DNA from 4 places in the Paenibacillus sp. N3/727 genome. Region 1 is predicted to be linked to each of the others. Evidence: riboswitches for the same ligand, from Rfam matches in the RefSeq annotation. Region 1 holds a riboswitch; each other region holds the start of a gene.
The links. A riboswitch is a leader RNA that binds a small molecule or an ion and turns the genes downstream of it on or off. The one in region 1 is predicted to bind cobalamin.
Positions count from the first base shown of each region.

Region 2: it holds a riboswitch for cobalamin, as region 1 does, so the genes downstream of both, MNQ98_RS05210 (S-layer homology domain-containing protein) here and MNQ98_RS20525 (1-propanol dehydrogenase PduQ) in region 1, are expected to answer to the same signal.
Region 3: it holds a riboswitch for cobalamin, as region 1 does, so the genes downstream of both, MNQ98_RS24470 (ABC transporter substrate-binding protein) here and MNQ98_RS20525 (1-propanol dehydrogenase PduQ) in region 1, are expected to answer to the same signal.
Region 4: it holds a riboswitch for cobalamin, as region 1 does, so the genes downstream of both, MNQ98_RS03185 (ribonucleoside-diphosphate reductase subunit alpha) here and MNQ98_RS20525 (1-propanol dehydrogenase PduQ) in region 1, are expected to answer to the same signal.

Region 1 covers NZ_CP093336.1:4,447,494-4,450,632, forward strand. The annotation lists gene eutS (ethanolamine utilization microcompartment protein EutS) at 1-305, opposite strand, end outside; gene MNQ98_RS20525 (1-propanol dehydrogenase PduQ) at 502-1,644, opposite strand; adenosylcobalamin (AdoCbl) riboswitch at 2,039-2,190, opposite strand; gene MNQ98_RS20530 (VOC family protein) at 2,267-2,659, opposite strand; gene MNQ98_RS20535 (PhzF family phenazine biosynthesis protein) at 2,698-3,139, opposite strand, start outside.
Region 2 covers NZ_CP093336.1:1,168,733-1,171,871, forward strand. The annotation lists gene MNQ98_RS05205 (ABC transporter permease) at 1-823, shown strand, start outside; cobalamin riboswitch at 964-1,163, shown strand; gene MNQ98_RS05210 (S-layer homology domain-containing protein) at 1,317-3,139, shown strand, end outside.
Region 3 covers NZ_CP093336.1:5,264,186-5,267,324, reverse strand. The annotation lists gene cbiB (adenosylcobinamide-phosphate synthase CbiB) at 1-203, shown strand, start outside; gene MNQ98_RS24475 (histidine phosphatase family protein) at 194-784, shown strand; cobalamin riboswitch at 868-1,079, shown strand; gene MNQ98_RS24470 (ABC transporter substrate-binding protein) at 1,317-2,324, shown strand; gene cobT (nicotinate-nucleotide--dimethylbenzimidazole phosphoribosyltransferase) at 2,363-3,139, shown strand, end outside.
Region 4 covers NZ_CP093336.1:701,972-705,110, reverse strand. The annotation lists partial or broken gene MNQ98_RS03195 (RNA-guided endonuclease TnpB family protein) at 1-678, opposite strand, end outside; gene MNQ98_RS03190 (transposase) at 689-874, opposite strand; cobalamin riboswitch at 1,164-1,396, shown strand; gene MNQ98_RS03185 (ribonucleoside-diphosphate reductase subunit alpha) at 1,593-3,139, shown strand, end outside.

The DNA.
Region 1 (3,139 bases):
CCAAGCAACACTTCACTCACCGCAGATTCCACGGATGATACATCACCCGTAATAACGAGTGAACCACTGAAGCGATCAACGAAGCCGATCTGCACGCCGGCTGCTTTGGTTGCAATGTCGGCCGAGATAATAGATGCTTCGCTCGGCGTAATAGTCATAATACCAATGGCATCCCTCGCATCGCTTCCCAAGCCCAGCTTCTTGTAAATATCCGGATTAGGGTTCGCGATAATATGAGCCAGCGTTACCTGTTTCCCCGGCACATACTCTTGAATGACACGTTGTTTTTCGCTATGTTGATCCATACCATCATCCCATCTCATGAAAGAAAAAGACACATATAGTTGTAAAAAAACATAAAGACCCCTTAAAAAGTTCACACGGAATTTTTAAGAAGCCTCTTCGCTTTTATTTGTATGCAACACGCCGTTGTGTTACTTTCACTATATTTTAACCTGCAAACAATGTCAATATCATTACGAACGAAACTTAACTCCAGATTCAGGATTGAAACATTTTGTTCAAAATTTCAACAATATCTGCTTCGGCAGGAACGCGTGGATTCGTGGCCGTACATCCGTCTTGTAGCGCTCCTTCTGCAATTTCCTCTCTCATCTTTTCAAGTGTAGATAATTCCACGCCGCATTCTCTCAGCGTTTGCGGCATATGCAATTGCTTCTGAAGCTGCTTGATCGCCTGCACCAGACTACGAACGCCGCTCTTTGCATTAGGAGCCGACAGCCCCAAGCTTTTGGAGATTTCGGCATATCTTGCCGCTACTGCACTACTCTCTTCTCTACCATAACCCGGTTTGTAATCCGCATTGAATTCAATGACATGCGTCAGAAGCAGTGAATTCATACGCCCGTGCGCAATCTTGAATTTAGCTCCAGCCACATGAGCGATCCCATGATTAAGCCCGAGCGACGTAATATTAAACGCCATACCAGCCAGACAAGAAGCATTGTGCATTTTCTCTCGTGCTTCGAGATCATTACCGTCATTATAGGCTCTTGGCAAATAGGCAAAGACCAGCTTGATTGCCTTCTCAGCCAGCGCATCGGAAATATCGTTCGCCTTGGTGGATACATACGCTTCAATCGCATGGGTCAGTACATCCATTCCTGTGTCGGCGGTTATGAAATCAGGCACGCTTTTGACCAATTCCGGGTCCAAAATGGCTTCTTGCGGTAGCATGTCATCGGACACCAGTGGATACTTGATGTTCTTCTCCTTGTCACTGATGACGGAGAAAGACGTTACTTCTGATCCCGTTCCACTTGTTGTCGGAATCGCTACGAACGGAATATCGTACTTTTTCAATATTTTTTGAGCGAAAAGCTTCATCGCCTTGGCCGCATCAATAGCGGAACCCCCGCCAATCGCAATAATTAGGTCGGCCTGAAACGCTCCGAGCGCTTCAACGCCCTCAGTTACGATTTCAACTGGGGGATCGGGCACGATATTGCTGAAAATGTATTGTTCGTTGCTGTCATGCAGCCGTTCAAACAACATGTTAATCATACCCGACTTGATCATAAACGGGTCTGTTACAACGAAGATCCGTCTATTTCTCCATTCCGTCAGGCGATCCAGCGCACCTTGTCCGAGATAGATGTCGGTTTTAATCGATATTTTGTCCATGTAAGGCACCTCCAAGGAATAATTGACAACAAAAAAAGAGGCCTCTAAAAGGAACATATCCCTTCAAAGCCTCTTTGCTTGTTATATATTGTGCACGCCATTGTGCAGCTTATCATCATTCAATTGTCCATCTCTACTGTACAACGTAATTCGGATACTCGTCAACCGAATCTTGTCTGCCATTCTCGGCAAGTGAGCGGTTCATTATAAAAAAAAGGGGACATGCACGCCATTGTGCATATTGTTCTTCATCATTGAAGAACCTCCCGCTTGCTTGTTGTTATACCTCATTGTATATGTTCGGCGGCGAGCACCTGGCCTTGCCGACAGCAGTGTCGGCAGCCTATCTTGCAACGTAAAAAAGCCTAGTGAGGCGTTATACGTCACTAGACTTGTAAACCAGTCACTTTCGCCTCGAAATGACTGGCCAGACAAAGTTACTAGGCAAACGACCTGACTTAAGATCGAGCATTCGATCTATCACAGTGGCGGGACCGCGTTGGATTTGCACCAAACTTCCATTACCTATAACTTTTTCTATTGTGTATGACGTGAATGGGTGTCCATTCGACATTATTATAGCATAAACATTCGGGTTGGCAATATGCAAAAATAATTTCCATTATTGTTTTTTACCAGAGCCGAAACCAATAACATAGTTATCAGGATCACTGACGGCAAATTCCTTCCATGCTCCCCAACCCATTTCCGTCAATACAGGTTCCTGAGTAAATTGGGCACCCTTAAGCTTCAATTCTTCATATAGCTCGTCCAACTCGGTATGTGTATCGATATAGGCGTATGTATCCCAAGCAACCTCCTGATCTTGTCCTGCTTTGTTAGGTGAAACATCATCCGGTGAGTTGGCCTGAATCAGCTTGAATCCGAGAGCAAAATCATCACGAACAGCCCAGAAATCGGTAACATCACAGCCTAATACATTGGAATAATATACTTTGGATTGTTCCAGATCAGAAACAAGTAGCACCTTTACTGAAGATTGAATTTTACTCATCCTATATCATCCTCCATAAAATGTTATCAAAACTGTTATCACATTCGTATAAAAGGGAGATATTCCACTTCAAACTCTTTAACCAAGACCGCTGTGCCTGAAATGAAAATATCCATCTCATTTTGTCGTATGGCGTGTACATGCACTTTTCCATCCCTATTGATCTCTTGCCCCTGCTCTACGATAAATTGAATATCATTCGAATCTTGATCTATATAGGTTAAATAGTAAGCGCCCATTACGCCCGAGGCCGTACCTGTTACCGGATCTTCAACTGTACCAGAGTAAGGGGATGAAAAATGTCTCGCATGCATAAACGCATTCTCGTCATAGGTTTCAAAACAAAAAGGATGTACAGACGCTTTGGGGTTCTGGGCTAATATTTCAGGAAACTGTTTATTGTTTGGCTTCATGATTTTGAAACTATCCAATTGCCTTATTGGAACTAATAAAGTCCAAATTCCTGTACTACCATAAACA
Region 2 (3,139 bases), 3.1 Mb from region 1:
CATGAATGTCTATATCGGTGTTGCTGATGGTAACTATGATGATCTGGGGTATTCCACATTAAGAGGAGCCAATCCCCTTCACAAGAACGAAATCGCTATTGGTATCAACGTATCGAAGAAGCTTAACAAAGATATTGGTGATGTGATAACGGTGTACATCAATGGAAAACCGTATTCGCTCATCGTTACAGGAATTTATCAAGCGATTTCCAATATGTCCTATTCTGCAAGAATAACGGTCGATGTGATTAAAGCAGATCATCTGGACTACAGCAATGCAGAAACATATTTTATCAACCTGCATGATAGCAGCCAGTCCGATCAGGTCGTAAGTGATATTAATGAGCAATATAAGGAAGCGCTCTCCGCATTAACTCAGAAAACGCTACTAGATTCCGTATTTAAAGAGGCTGTCGGCCTGCTTATCTTGCCAATGAGTATGATGGGATTGTTGTTTATTGTTGTCACTTGCATCATTATTTACATCACTTGTCGTATGAATATTAGAAAAGACAGCAAAACCTATGGCATTTACAAATCACTTGGCTTAACATCGAATAGGATTAGATTATCCGTAGCCCAAGGGATCGTTGCTTTATCTGTCATCGGCGCGCTACTAGGCATATGCGTCGGAGTATACCTTCTGCCTATTTTGCTGGAAAATATATTAACATATTATGGGATTATGGAAGTGCCTCTAATTATGCATTGGGGCGGTATTATTGGAGTTGCAGTCGTAAGTATCATATCGGCAGGGGTTGGTTCTTGGCTGTCGTCCAGGGTAATCGCGAACACATCCCCTCGGATATTGGTGATTGAGTAAAAATATAACGAAGTCTAGGCCCTTCCCTATGTGGAAGGGTCTTATTGCTTCATGTAGGCCGTTTTTTGTACTGTCTATGAGAAATTTCTTTGTGAAATATACCAATCTTTGTTAATATAAAAAAAAGTCTATCAAAATTAAATAGAAACAGCTTATATGGTGCTGATGCATAAAGTATGCGGCTTAATAGGGAAGGTCGATGAGAGTTCGACGCGGTCCCGCCACTGTAACGCAGAGCTGACAATCAAGGTAGTAGTCCACTGTTAAAGATTTAAACAGGAAGGACGATTGTCAAGCGATGAAGCGAAGCCAGGAGACCTGCCATGTAAGTGCTCTATATTTCTCACGAGGATGGGAGGGAGATGTTTATTTGTGCAGCTTGTTTACAGTTGCACGTTTGCTTGGTTATGCAAGACAGGCCACAGAACATCTTTCCAATATGGAAAGATGTTTTTTTATTTCCATTTTGACGATGAGGAGAACGTTGACACCTATGAAAAGATTGTTGAAGCAAAGTATATCTGCACTATTAAGCGTTGTGTTATTGCTTACTCTACTGAATCCACAAGTCGTGAGTGCGGCGAATGGTCAAAGTAATACACAATTAGACGGCATGATTGAAAGTACGGTTAATTACTATAAAGAGTACTATGGACAAGATCCTACATCCACCATTGATTCCTGGTGGCAGCTTGTTGGCCTATGGGGCGCAGGTCAGGATTTGCAAGATGGAACGTGGAAACTGCCATCTTGGGAAACGAAAGCACCAAGACTTAAACCTGATGCCGTAAATTTAACTGATCATGTTCGGTATATTTTCGCACTGCTCGCCATGGGAAAAGACCCGGCTCACGCTTGGGAAACCGATCGAAACCTGTGGGCGGAACTTGCTACCCATCAAAATCAAGAGACGGGCGGCATTGGCGGTATAAATAAACATATTTGGGCGATGCTTGCTCTGGATGCCGGAGAGAAGCTCGGACAGAATGTAGGCTCATGGAATGCTGAGTCCAAGCAAAAAGCGCTGCAATACCTGCTCAAAGCGCAGTATGAAGACGGCGGCTTTGGTCTGTCTGCTTCAGGAGGAGAAAACAGCGATACAGATATTACAGGCATGGCGCTGCTTGCGCTGGGGCAATACAAGGGGCAGAGTGAAGTTGATGCTGCCATTGAACGGGCCAAGAATGTCTTAAAGGATCGCCAGCTAGAGAATGGTGGTTTTAATTCTACGGGCACTTGGGGCTCTGGAGATAATTCGAACAGCTTATCTACTTCGGTATCCGGTCTGGTTGCCGTAGGCGAAGACATGATGTCGCCCGCTTGGCAGATGAACGGGAATACCGTCGTTGATGCGTATGCAGGATTCCAATTGGATGACGGCTCTTTTAAATGGAAAGCAGAAGATACCGATAAAAACGGAATGTCGACTGAACAGGCTCTTATCGGTTTACTTGATATTCAACATGGAAAGTCGGTATGGAAGCGAATTGCCGAAGGGAGTCTTCCACCGGTTAACCCGAGCGTGAACGTACAGGTTAGTGTACAAGGCATAGACAATCCCATTTATAATCCGAGTCCAATCATTCTGGATGTGAATGGTCAATCTTGGACAGCACTGGATGCGCTGAAACAAGCGCTGGATCAAGCCAATCCGTCAATTAGCTATAACATTACAGGTGATGGAAACCAGGCGCGCCTTACCTCCATTGCGGGACAAAATGAAGGGCAGTTGGGTGGAAGCGACGGCTGGGCTTATAAAGTGAATGGCAGTGCTCCTTCTGCAGGGGCAGCAGCCTATGAGATCAATAATGGCGATGAACTACATTTCTATTATGATCGTCAGCCTGTGATATCGTCCGCATCTTCCATTGATCAAGGCACTGTAGATCCTTCGATTGAAGTGCAGCTCGTTGGCGATACGTTCTTATCCGAGGCAGTACAGGTTGACAGTTGGTCTGTAACTTCAGAGACTACTGGGCTGAACTTAAAATCAATATCGCTGCTTACGGATCAACAAGCGAAGCTTGTCTTCGAAGGTCAAGCGGCTCCGGGCTATATTTCCATTCAAGCGCTGACAACAGCAACAGCAGGGAAAAAGACAAGTAATGAAGTTGTCATAAGTGTAAATGAAATTCCGGATCCAAACGATGACCATACGATTGTCATTGATGAGAATGAAACCAATGTGAGTGTCGGGTCGGATCAGGATCCGCTGTCCTCAAGCAAAGTTACACTTGCATTTCCAAAGAGCGAACTGCCGCATGTAACATCTGAAACAGACAGTACTTATTTGGAAGTTGACCCGAATACGAATGT
Region 3 (3,139 bases), 820 kb from region 1:
CTGGAGCTTTAGGGATTCGGCTCGGAGGCGAGAACGCCTATAACGGTGTGGTATCTTTTCGTGCATATATGGGCGAATATTCCCGTCCGATGGATAAAGGGGATATTCAGTCAACCGTAAGATTGATGCTGGCTGCATCATTATTATTCCTGCTCCTGAGCATACTTACTATATGGAGTATAGGTGGTACACTATGGGGTTAGAGTTGGTATGTATTCGTCATGGGAAAACGCAGTGGAATAAGGATAAACGATATTTAGGTCATACAGATATAGGAATTCTCCAAGAATCATTGACGGAGCTCTTACCTGTGAAAAATGCCCTTGAAGGAAGAACGTTTCATAAGATATTCTGTAGTGACTTAAAGAGGTGTAGGGAAACGCTCGATTGGATTTATTCTGCTTCAACAGATAGAGTGGTCTTCGATAACCGTTTGCGAGAAATGGATTTTGGAGATTGGGAGGGGAAGACATACGGTCAGTTAAAGCATTCTAGGATCTACCGGGAATGGCTGGACAATCCTCAATCCGTGACTCCTCCAGGAGGTGAAGCCTGGAAGCATTTTCAGGGGAGGCTGGCAGATTTTATGAACAGTCTGACCTGTTGGGTGAAGGAAGAGGGTAAGGATAACCACGTGCTAATGGTGACTCATGGAGGAGTGATAAGACAACTAGCCACTATGACCATTCCAGGTTCGACCTTCTGGGATTTCTCTGCAGATCCGGGGAGCTTGTTAACGTTGAAGTTGACATGTGATAAGGGCAAATGGATAGGACACTTGTGAGTGAGCCATTAGAGCAAGGGGTTGTAAGGTGTCCCTATCTAACCTATAATTTTAAATTGAGAAGTAAGTCTTGTATCTAAATGAATATAAAAAACTTGTGAGGTCTAGATTAGAAGCGCAAAATATGTGCTTTTATTACCTAGTTAATGGGGAAGCCGGTGAAATTCCGGCACGGTCCCGCCACTGTAAACAGGGATATTCTCGATTTACCACTGTTCTGCGACAAGCAGAATGGGAAGGTGAGGATATTAGCGAACCTGTGAGTCAGGAGACCTGCCTTATGAGTAGTACGACGGTCCTTCGAGGAAAGGATTACGTTTGGCTTGTGGAAGTACTGCGATTTTAACCCGGTACATAGCCGCGGGACTCATGGCAATTACTATGAACCCCGTATGACGTAATCCCTGATTCTTTCTTGTAAAAGAAGATCAGGTTTTTTTTGTTGCACAGACTATCGTTGAGATCATTCATTGAAATAACAAGGGGAGCATCTCGCAGAACATGAAAACGAAGATAGAGGAGAGAAATCACAATGAAACAAATGTGGAAGAGTTGGACTACGGGTGCTATTACGATCATGCTGGTACTAGCGCTCGCAGCTTGCGGAAGCAATAATGAACCGAAACAAGGGACAGAACCGGCACCGGCAGCAACAGAACAAGTGAATCCCCCCGCTGAAGAGACAAGTGTACTGAAAACAGAGTATCCTCTAACTGTAAAGGATGCTACAGGTGAGACTCTTACATTTAAAGAGGCGCCAAAGAAGATTATATCCATCTCGCCTGCAGAGACAGAAAGCTTGTTTGCGCTAGGGTTAGATGAGCAGATTATCGGTGTTTCTGACTATGATGATTATCCGGAAGCAGCAACAACCAAGCCAAAAATGGGTGGTTTGTATAATCCTAACGAGGAAGCAATTATTGCAGCACAACCTGACCTCGTAGTAACAGGTATCTCTATGAGTGCAGAAGCTGCACAGCATTTGCGTGATCTGGGTATCACTATCTTCAAGACAGATCCGAAAACGGTGAATGATGTTATTGCAAATATTGAATTGTTTGGACAAATATCGGATCATCAAGAAGAAGCAAAGACGGTTATAGACAAAATGAAACAAGAGCAGAATGAAGTAACAGAAGCGGTTAAATCACTTACACCTGAACAGAAAAAGAAAGTATATATCGAGTTTTCCCCTGGTTGGACGGTAGGTAGTGGTGAGTTTATGGATGAATTAATCACTCTAGCTGGTGGAGTTAACGTTGCTGCTGATACAGCGGGATGGTATGAAATCAGTGAAGAGAAAATCATTAAAGATAATCCTGATGTGATTCTGTTCTCAAAGAATGTTATTGATGACAAAACACAGAAAACGTTAGACCAAATGATTAAAGCACGTAGTGGGTGGGATCAAATAACGGCTGTTAAGAATGATGCTGTTTATGGATTAGACGATAACCTGGTTAGTCGACCTGGTCCACGTGTGACAGAAGGTCTCAAAGAAATAGCAAAAGCGATCTATCCTGAGCTGTTGAAGCCATAAGTAGTCACAACTAAGAGCAATTAAAGGAGCAATGATGTATGAGACAAGGAATCATGGAACGTATCGGAGAAATTCGCGGTCTTGATCAAGCTGCGATTCAGGCTGCAAAATCACATATAAGTAACCTTACTGTCCCTCCGGGAAGCTTGGGTAAGTTGGAGGCAATGGCAATACAGCTTGCTGGGATCACTGGAGTAGTAAAGCCTTCTTTTGACCGTAGAGAAGTTATTATTATGGCAGGAGATCATGGTGTATGTGAAGAGGGCGTGAGTGCCTTTCCACAAGAAGTTACACCTCAAATGATTCATAATTTCCTTGCGGGTGGTGCAGCTGTTAACGTTCTTGCCAGACAAGCAGGTGCAGAAGTTGTATGTGTGGATATCGGTGTGAATAGTGAGTTGTCCCATCCTGAACTCCTATCGCGTAAAATTCGGTATGGTACAGCTAATATGGCACAAGGTCCTGCAATGACTTATGAAGAAGCGATTCAGTCTATTCTTGTTGGTGTGAAGGTAGTTGAAGATGCTGTCAGACGTGGCGTTCAACTATTTATTACTGGCGAAATGGGAATTGGAAACACGACGGCAAGCTCAGCGGTAACCTGTGCACTTTCTAATATTCCAGTCAGCGATGCGGTTGGAAGAGGGACAGGAATTGATGATTCTCGTCTACAGCATAAGATTGCCGTTGTTGAACAAGCGTTGAAGGTCAATGCTCCTGACGCGCTTGATCCTATAGATGTACTAGCTAAGGTAGGCGGTCTTGAAATTGGTGGTTTAGTAGGTGTAATTCTTGGATCAGCAGTAAACGGTTGC
Region 4 (3,139 bases), 2.6 Mb from region 1:
TAAATTGTGACCACGATACTTCACTAATTGCTTTAGCCAGCTTGTGATTTTTCAGCATATTTGATACTTGCAAATCTTCAATACCAATTACATCGTGTTTTTTGATGATTTCAGTAGTGATTTTCTGCAAGTAGTCTGTTCTTGAATTAGAGATTCTTTCATGGATTTTTGCAACCTTAACACGTTGCTTGTTCCAATTCGAACCACCTTTTATACGTCTGGAAAGGATACGCTGCGCGTTCGCTAATTGTTCTTCAAGTTTGCGATACCATTTTGGATTTTCGTTTTAGGCAATTTAATTTTGTTCCCTACAATAGCAATATTCCCATTCGTTTGCTTGGTTGTATAGGATTGCACCTTATTCTTTTTAGACTTGAAGCGTGGTACGTCATTTTGCTTTTTGAAGAAACGATCAAATGCATTCGCAAGATTCTTTAGCGATGACTGCAAGGAAATACTGTCCACTTCTTTTAACCATACGAATTCTTTTTTCAGGTGTGTAAGTTTAGCTGAACACGAATTGTAGTTTAATCCTTTACCTGTTTCGTTGTATGCGTCACACCATTGTGTCAAAAAACGATTGAATACGAAACGAGAACAGCCGATTGTTTTAGCAATTAAAATTTCTTGTTCCTTACTTGGATAAATGCGAAATTTATATGCTTTGTTTACAATCACTGTTCTCACCTCAATTAGTGATTTTGAATGTACTGTTGTTCTGTGCTTCTGTATGTTTGTTAATAGTTACCACAAAGTAAGAAGGGTTCCAAAGACGAACTCCCCACAGTTTCTTTTTTAGCTGTGGGAACTCTTTAAAAAAACAGTCTTGCTGCCCCCCCTTAATACATTGGGAATCCCAAATATAGGATAACATACGTCAAGATAGTTTTTGTACTAACTATCAGTGTCTTTTCTAATTTACAATTTAACATATGTCGGACAATTCATCTCACGATTAAAACCGCGAGTGTTCTCAGCTAATTCATAAAGCGTGTATCACCGTATAAAAGGTCGTAATTCGAAGAAATGTGCGAAATCTCACTCTCTTTTGGCGGTTTGCGAATTGGCGGATTTTTCGGTCATTTGCTATAATTCAACTTGCGTCAAATTTTAAGATAACAGTTTACAAACACAATATATTGGGTTAAATTTATTAACATCAACCAAATATAGTGTGTACAGGCGTCTGGCGTCTAATATACCCGTCAGACTTAATAGGGAAGCATGGTGCAAATCCATCACGGTCCCGCCACTGTATAGGGCTTCAGAGCGCTTTTTTGCGATTCTGATATGAATTCGGCTTTATGGCCACTGAAGGATTAACTCGTTATGCCTTTGGGAAGGCGCCGAACTCTACACCCCAAGTCAGGAGACCTGCCTGTATACAGCACGACACCTATCCTACGGGAAATTAGGAAAGTGTTCACTCTTTTGCGTCTGTACATAACAGCAAGCCCTAAAAATAGCGGCTTAAGCTAGTATGCACATATTTATTCACAGCGCACACGAACATTTTCAACCTCCCCAAGGTTTGGAAAATGTTTTTTTAATGTTCTTTTTCCCATTTTTCCCGAGAAAGCGAGGAATTACCTATGCCCCAACTCGTAATTAAACCGAACAACCGTCAACTTGCTTTTGATGAAAACCGTCTCTCTGTCTATGCCGACCGAATTTTGAACGAACTGGATATGCTGAGCAAGGAACAACTACTTCGCGGTGTTCATTCCAAACTTCGTGGCGACAAAGTGACCGGCGATGAGATTAGCAGCGCATTCACAATGTCGGCTCTTGAGCTTGTTACCAAAGAGGAACCGAACTGGAAGTTCGCGGCAGCACGTTCACTTTTAACCTCCCTGTATAAAAAAGCGGCCAATCACCGACGTTACAAAGCTTATCCGGAAGAGCCTTACGGCGCCTTCTTCCCCCTCATTACAGAGCTAGTACAAAAAGGAATTTACCGTGAAGAGCTTCTGGAATGCTACACCAAAGCGCAGATTGAAGAGCTCGGGGAAACGATTGATTATACCCATGACCTGCTATTCGATTACATCGGACTACTGACGCTGGCAGAGCGCTACCTGGCAACCGACTTTGACGGCCGAGTGATGGAGCTTCCACAGGAACGTTACATGGTCATCGCGATGTACCTCATGCACAAAGAGCCAGCTGAGAAACGTATGGAGCTTGTAAAAGAAGCCTACTGGGCGATGAGCAACATCTACATGACGGCTGCAACGCCGACGATGTCCAATGCTGGTAAAAAGGTAGCCGGCCAGCTGTCCAGCTGCTTTATCGACACGGTAGATGACTCGCTCGAAGGAATTTTCGACTCCAACACCGACATAGCGCGTCTTAGCAAAATGGGCGGCGGTATCGGCGTTTACCTCGGCAAAGTCCGTGCCCGTGGCTCCGACATCCGTGGACACAAGAACACCAGCTCCGGCGTTATCCCTTGGATCCGCCAGCTGAACAACACAGCAGTTAGTGTAGATCAGCTTGGCACACGCAAAGGCGCCATCGCCGTTTACCTGGATGTTTTCCATAAAGACATTCTCGCATTCCTGGACCTGAAGCTGAACAACGGTGACGAGCGTATGAGAGCACATGACGTGTTCCACGGCGTATGCTTGCCTGACCTGTTCATGGAGGCTGTAGAAGCCCGCGATGAGTGGAGCCTCTTCTGTCCTCACGAAGTGAAGAAAGTGATGGGCTGGAAAGACGAGAACGGCCGCCCGCTTGGTCTGGAAGACTTCTACGATGAGAAGCTTGGTCAAGGAATGTTCCGTGAAAAATATGCAGAAGCCGTAGCACATCCGCTGCTCTCCCGCATTACGGTTCAAGCGATCGACATCATGAAACGTGTCATGAAATCGCAACTGGAAACCGGAACACCGTACATGTTCTACCGTGACACCGTAAACCGTGCCAACCCGAACTCTGCACACGGTATGGTCTACTCTTCCAACCTGTGTACTGAAATTATGCAGAACCAATCGGCTACAGTTATTGAACATGAAGAGCTCGTAACCAAAGATGGACAGACCCGCATTGTCATCTCCAAAGTTCCTGGCGACTTTGTTGTCTGCAACCTGAATTCCATTCATCTGGCACGTGCAGTTCCAGCTGGTGTACTGGAGCG